DNA from 2 places in the Microbacterium sp. DWRC1-3 genome. Region 2 is predicted to be linked to the other one. Evidence: predicted binding sites of a transcription regulator. Region 2 holds the regulator's gene; the other holds the start of a gene.

Region 1 (3,585 bases), on a different contig from region 2:
GGACGCAACCCGTATGGGTCGGCGACCGCGTCTCGGAGCGGGGCGAGGTCGAGAAGTGCCTCATCATCGACGCCGGTGACCTGACGACGTGCGAGTCTCCCAGCGACGCGTGGGAGTCAGGGATCGACGCGCAGATCGACGGCGTCGGTGGCGCGGAGGTCGGCTCGACGGTGCTCGAGGCGCGGTTCACGAGGTGGCAGACGCCGTATCTGGTCATCGGTGAGGCCCCCGCCTCCCCAGGAGCGCCGCAGGACACCGTGCGGGTCGAAGCGCCTCCGGGCGACCCCATCGTGGTCGAGCCGCCGGGCCGCGACTCCGACGGCTGAGCGGATCAGCCCGCCGCGGGTACCCGGTCGGCGAGGATCGCGCGGCGCTGATCGCCGATACGGGCGAGGATCAGCGTCGCCTCCTGGTCGCCGCGCAGCGTCAGCTTCTTGCGGAAGGCCGCGGGATCGACGTCGACGCCGCGCTTCTTGATCTCCAGGCGTCCGATGCCGTGCGCCTTGAGGGCGGCGCTGATCGCCTTCGGGTTCGCCGGCAGGGTCTCCCGCACGCGGAAGGACTGCACGAAAGGGCTCGTCAGCGCGGCATCCGAGGTCAGGTAGGCGATGTGCTCGTCGAGCATCCCCGCGTCGAGGCTTCGGGCGACCTCGCCGATCAGACGGGCACGGATCACGGCGCCATCGGGTTCGTGCAGGAAGGCGCCGAGCTCGCGCACCGGCTCGTCGGCGGCGTCCGCCGGGGCGGTGAGCTCGTGCGAGCGCTCGTCGCGGATCACGAGCGCCGCGCGGCGCACCCCTTCTCGGGCGAGGGCGCCGCTCCAGACGACGAGCTCGACGACGCTGCCGTCGGCGCTCACCCACTGTGCTTCGGCGTCGGCGGGCAGCGCGTCGCGGTCGTGCGCGGGTCCGAGCTTGATGCCGGTCGGATGGCTCGCGGCCACATCGAACGCCCAGTCCAGCGAGGGGGAGTAGTCGTCGGCGGAGACTCGTCGGGTCTCGCTGTGCCCGGAGGTGCGTCGAGCCGGGTCCATCCAGATCGCGCTTCCCGCTTCCACCGTTGAGAGGGCGTCTTCGGCCGTGAGGTGGCCCACCGCGGCGCTGTCGCCGAAGGGCGCCAGGTTGTAGGCGGCGATGGCCGAGGTGACCTCATCGGCGTCGACGGCGTGCACGTCGAGTCCCGCTCCGGCGAAGGCGAGCGCGTCGCCGCCGATGCCGCAGCCGAGGTCGGCGACGCGGGTGAATCCGGCGTGCCGGATCCGCTGCGCGTGACGGGCTGCGACCCCGAGCCTCGTCGCCTGCTCGAGCCCGGCGCGGGTGAACAGCATGCGTGCGGCGAAGGGCCCGAACTTCGCCGCAGCCTTGGATCGCAGGTGCGCCTGTCCGACGACGGCGGAGACGAGCTCGGGGGAGTGGCCGGCCGCGCGCAGCCGCGAGACGGTGCGGGCCACGTCGGCGGTCGATTCGATGGGCCCGACCGCGTCGAGCAGCTCGAGACCGGCGGGGGTCAGCAGGGCGCGCAGCTCGGACATCTCCACGTGCTCAGCCTAATTGCCCGTGCGGGGGGACTGCCCGCCGCGCACGCTGGCACTCGCATTGCGTGAGTGCCAGCCGAGCGCCTAGACTGGATTAGCACTCTCGGGTTGAGAGTGCGAACAAGTCTTTCGTGTCAGCGTCAAGAAAGAAGAGGTAGACCGTGTCGGTTTCCATCAAGCCGCTCGAGGACCGCATCGTCATCAAGCAGGTCGAGGCCGAGCAGACCACCGCGAGTGGCCTGGTCATCCCCGACACCGCCAAGGAGAAGCCCCAGGAGGGCGAGGTCGTGGCGGTCGGCCCCGGCCGCATCGACGACAACGGCAACCGTGTTCCGCTCGACGTCGCCGTCGGCGACCGTGTGCTCTACAGCAAGTACGGCGGCACCGAGGTGAAGTTCGGCGCAGACGAGTTCCTCGTCCTGTCGGCTCGCGACGTCCTGGCGGTCGTCGTCCGCTGATCTGCGGAATCTGATTCCCGCCCCTCGTGAGGGGCAGGGTCAAGGTCCTGGAAGGGGCCCGGATGCGCTTCGCATCCGGGCCCCTTCTGCGTCCGCCACCGGGCATCGGTTTCCTGCCGAACTCTGCGGCAGCGGCCGGGCGGCCGAGGGCGCGCCGCCGCCGCGGGCGTAGGGTTGTGCGGTGCCCCCAGAGACGACTCGTGCCACGCAGACCGCCGGAGTGGCCTATGCCGGTGCCGCGTACCTCCTCTGGGGAGTGCTTCCGCTCTACTTCCTGCTCCTCGTTCCGACGGGGCCGTGGGAGGTCGTGGCCTGGCGCGTGCTGCTGTCGTTCGTGTTCTGCCTCCTGCTGCTCACGTTCACGCGCGGCTGGGCGGCATTCGGCGTCATCCTCCGACAGCCGAAGCTGCTGGCCTGGACGGCCCTGGCCGGTCTTCTGATCTACGTCAACTGGCAGGTGTTCCTGATCGGAACCCTCAGCGAGAACGTCGTCGAGACGAGCCTGGGCTACTTCATCAATCCGATCACGACCGTGCTGCTGGGCGTCTTCGTGCTGAAGGAGCGCATCCGCAGGTTGCAGTGGGCCGCCATCGCGATCGCGGCGATCGCGGTCGTCGTGATCGTCGTCGCCTACGGCGATTTCCCCTGGATCGCCCTGTCGCTGACGGCGTCCTTCGGGGTCTACGGGCTCATCAAGAAGAAGATCGGTCCCGCCGTCGATGCGGTCAGCGGTCTGACGCTGGAGTCCTTCTGGCTCATCCCGATCGCCGTGGTGCAGCTGATCGTCGTCGCCCAGACGACGGGGATCACGATGGGGGCGAACGGGTGGCCGCACGCGCTGCTGCTGGCGTTCGCCGGCGTCGCCACAGCGGTGCCCCTGCTGCTCTTCGCCGCAGGAACCCGACGCATCCACCTCACCGTGATCGGAATGATCCAGTTCATCACCCCCGTGATGCAGTTCCTCATCGGCGTCGTCGTCCTGCACGAGCCGATGCCTCCGGAGCGCTGGGCGGGCTTCATCATCGTGTGGATCGCGATCGGGGTGTTCGTCGTCGACCTGCTGCTCGCCGCACGTCGGGGGCGCAGGATTCCGCGTGTCGAAGCGGCCTGATCCCGAGGCTCATCCGTCGGGGAACCCGGTGTCGGATCGTTAACGCACCGAGATACTTGCAACCCCTGCGCGCAGGACTCACGGCCTAGTGTTAGAGCACCCGATTGTGGCCAGAATCCACGTTCAGTCACAATCCACGTTCAGTTACGCAAGGGAGCATCATGAACGCATTGAAGGGCTCGCGCACAGCGAAGGTCTTCGCCGGGATCGCACTGATCAGTGCATCCGCCATCGTCATCGCCGGCTGCAGCAGCACTCCGAGCTCGGAGAGCGGTGGCAGCGACAAGCCCGCAGCCGATCTGACGCTCAAGCTCGGATCGCTGCTTCCGCAGACGGGGTCGCTGGCATTCCTGGGCCCGCCCATGGAATCCGGCGTCGGACTCGCGGTCCAGGAGGTCAACGAGGCCGCTGCCGGTGTCACGATCGACCTGACGGCCGAGGACGAGGGCGACACTGACACCAAGGCCTACGAGACCTCGATC
Region 2 (3,585 bases):
TCTCACGACGGCTGCGTGCTTCGCCTCGGCCCCGGTCAACGACACGAGGTCGCCGACAGCGGCATCCGTCGACGACTCGACGAGGAAATGCAGTGCCATGATCAGTGGCTGCGGAAGCGGTCGCGGAGCTTGGAGAAGAGTCCCTGCTGGAACTGTGCCAGCTGCGGCTCGGGCGACTTCGCCTTCTTCGCGAAATCCTCGATGAGCGCCCGCTGCGCGGAATCCAGCCGCGTGGGGGTGAGCACCTGAACGCCGACGCGCAGGTCGCCCCGCTGCGTGCCACGAAGCGGGGTGATGCCCCTGCCCTTGATCGTGAGCACGTCGCCGGACTGCACGCCGGGGCGGATCTCGAGGTCGACCTCGCCGTCGAGCCCCTGGATCTTGGTCTCGGTGCCGAGGATCGCATCCGTCATGGACACCTCCAAGGTCGCGAGCAGGTCGTCGCCGTCACGACTGAAGGCCGCGTGCGGGTTGACCGTCACCTCCACGTAGAGGTCTCCGTTCGGTCCGCCCGCCTTGCCGACCTCGCCGGAGCCGGGCAGCTGCAGACGGAGTCCGGTCTCGACGCCGGCCGGGATGTCGAGCGACACCGTACGGCGCGAACGCACACGGCCCTGGCCGCCGCAGGTGCCACAGGGGTACGGGATCGTCGTGCCGTAGCCCTCGCAGGTGCCGCAGGGCTGGGAGGTGACGACGTTGCCGAGCAGGCTGCGGACCTGACGCTGCACGTGACCGGAGCCGCCGCAGATGTCGCAGGTGACCGGGGAGGTGCCCTCCTGGCAGCACGAACCCTGACACGTCTCGCACAGCACCGCCGTGTCGACGTCGATGTCACGGTGCGCTCCGAACACGACGTCGCCGAGATCGAGCGTCACGCGGACGAGGGCGTCCTGGCCCCGCTCGCGGCGCGAACGCGGACGCGCACCGCGTCCGCCGCCCTGCGAGGCGCCGAAGAACGTCTCGAAGATGTCGCCGAACCCGCCGAACCCACCGAAGTTCCCCGCAGCGCCGTCTCCGCCGCCCATGTCATAGCGTCGGCGGGAGTCGTCGTCGCTGAGCACGTCGTACGCGTGCGTGACGAGCTTGAACTTCTCCGCAGCGTCTTCTCCCGGGTTCACATCCGGGTGCAACTGCCGTGCGAGACGTCGGTACGCCTTCTTGATCTCGTCGGTGGAAGCGTCTCGGGACACCCCGAGAACCTCATAGTGGTCCGCCACGATCGCCTTTCTGCGTGTGTACTGTCGGCGACCGCGTCAGCGGCCGGCCTCGTCTTCATCGAGCATCCGAGACAGGTAGCGGGCCACGGCCCGCGCTGCGGCGAGGTTGCTCGGGTAGTCCATGCGCGTCGGCCCCATCACGCCGACGCGCGCCGTGCCACTGGGCGCGGCGTAGTTGCTGGCGACGATCGACGCCTCACCGAGCCCGAACGGGGCGTTCTCGGTGCCGATGCTGGCGGCGAGCCCGTGCTCGTCCGTCACCATCTCACTCATCAGACGCAGCAGCGTGACCTGCTCCTCGATGGCTTCGAGGAGGGGGTGGATGCTGCCGCGGAAGTCCTGCTCCCGGCGCGCGAGGGTCGCCGCTCCCGCCATCACCAGACGCTCCTGACGGAATCCGCCGAGCTCGTCCACGACGACACCGGCGAGCGTGCGCAGCACCGCATCCTGCGGCGTCTCCTCGGCGGCCAGCAACGCCTGCAGACGGTCGGAGGCCTCGCCGATGCCCTGACCGGTGATCAACGCGGACAGTCGGGCGCGAAGCACCGCCATATCGGCGTCGTCGATCGCCTCCGGGAGGACGGCCATGCGCTGAGAGACTCCACCCGCATCGGTCACCAGCACGATGAGAAGCCGATTCGGCGCCAGCGCGACCAGCTCGACGTGCGTGACGTGCGCGCGCGCGAAGGAGGGATATTGGGCGAGCGCGACCTGTCCTGTCAGCTGCGTGAGCACCCGCACCGTGCGGACCATCAGGTCATCGAGGTCGGCAGGCTCGCCGAGGAACGACTCGATCGCCGAGCGCTGAGCCGACGAGAGCGGTCGCAGCTGGGCGAGGTGATTCACGAACACCCGATAGCCCTTGTCGGTGGGCACGCGCCCTGACGAGGTGTGCGGAGCCGTGATGAGCTCTTCGTCCTCGAGCAGCGCCATGTCGTTGCGGATTGTCGCCGCGGAGACGCCGAAGGAGTGCCGGTCGACGATGGATCGGCTGCCGACGGGCTCGTGGGTCTCGACGTAGTCCTGCACGATCGCGCGGAGAACCTGGAGTCCTCGCTCTGTGACCATCACCCTTCCCTTCCGCTGGCACTCGGACGTTCAGAGTGCCAATCCTACCCCGTGCAGCTCGGGATTCTCCGTACCTCGGGCACACGACCCTAGGATGACGCTCATGACCACCTCGCCCCAGGCCACCTTGTCGAGCGGCATCGTCAGCGGCACCGAGGAGGCCGGGATCGTCCGCTACCTCGGCATTCCCTACGCGCAGGCGCCGTTCGGGGAGAACAGGTTCCGCGCGCCGCATCCGGCCGTGAGCTGGGAAGGGGCGAGAGATGCGACGCGGTTCGGTCCGACCGCTCCCCAGGTTCCCTACGCCGGCGCCATCGGCGAGCTGCTGGGTTCCGTGCGCATCGACGGCGACGACATCCTCACCGCGAACGTGTGGGCGCCGTCGGACGCTTCCGGTGCGCCGGTGCTGCTGTGGATCCACGGCGGCGCCTTGGAACGAGGCACCGCTGCGCTGCCCCTCTACGACGGCACGGTCTTCGCCACGGCGGGCATCGTCTTCGTCTCGATCAACTACCGACTGGGTTCGGAGGGTTTCTCGGTGTTGGAGGGCGCGCCCCGAAACCTCGGTCTGCGCGATGCCGCCGCCGCGCTGGAGTGGGTGCACCGTGAGATCAGCGCGTTCGGCGGTGATCCGGCGCGGATCACCGCGATGGGCGAGTCGGCCGGCGGAGCGATCGTCGCCGGCCTCCTCGCTCGCGACAGCTCCCGCGAGCTGATCAGCAGGGCCATCATCGAATCAGGACCGCTCCAGGCGCAGACGGCGCGGAAGGCGGGACGGGTGACCGCACAGCTCGCGAAGCGGCTCGGGGTACGAGCGGACCGCGAGTCCTTCGCGGCGCTGACACCCGAGCAGCTCCTGGAAGCGCGGAGGGCGCAGGCCGCGGGGTCGTCGCCGCTCGGCGGAGCACCGGGCTACCAGTTCGCGATCGACCCCGACAGCCTTCCCCGGTCGCCGCACGAGGTTCTCGCAGAGATCGACACTCCTCTACTCATCGGCAGCAACACCGACGAGTATCGGCTCTGGTTCCCACCCGAGGCGCTCGCGGGCATCAGCGAGTTCAAGATGCAAGCCGCCCGGGTCCTCTCCCGGATTCCCCGGCGCGCGATCGCCAAGTACCGCTCGGCCTTCCCCGGAGCGATCACCGGAGAGATCTTCGGGCAGCTCGTCACCGACATGATGCTGCGGGCGCCCCTGAGTCGGGTGGCGGCCGCTCGCCCAGACGCGACGCACGTCTACGAGTTCGCATGGCCGAGTCCGGTCCGAGACCTGCGCGCGGCCCACGCGCTGGAACTCGGCTTC

Evidence for each region. Region 2 encodes HrcA, which represses chaperone genes, less so after heat shock. Its sites were predicted from a motif close to TTNGCACTCGNNNNNNNCGAGTGCNAA; they were not measured.
Region 1: the regulator HrcA is predicted to act here: its motif matches at 1,584-1,610, upstream of groES (co-chaperone GroES).

The regions. Positions count from the first base shown of each region.
Region 1 is NZ_JAFCUS010000002.1:688,521-692,105, forward strand. Features, by position in the region: gene ACP699_RS16035 (hypothetical protein) at 1-326, shown strand, start outside; gene ACP699_RS16040 (class I SAM-dependent methyltransferase) at 332-1,537, opposite strand; gene groES (co-chaperone GroES) at 1,696-1,992, shown strand; gene rarD (EamA family transporter RarD) at 2,174-3,103, shown strand; gene ACP699_RS16055 (ABC transporter substrate-binding protein) at 3,265-3,585, shown strand, end outside.
Region 2 is NZ_JAFCUS010000001.1:290,878-294,462, reverse strand. Features, by position in the region: gene ACP699_RS01400 (16S rRNA (uracil(1498)-N(3))-methyltransferase) at 1-99, opposite strand, end outside; gene dnaJ (molecular chaperone DnaJ) at 102-1,217, opposite strand; gene hrcA (heat-inducible transcriptional repressor HrcA) at 1,254-2,285, opposite strand; gene ACP699_RS01385 (carboxylesterase/lipase family protein) at 2,389-3,585, shown strand, end outside.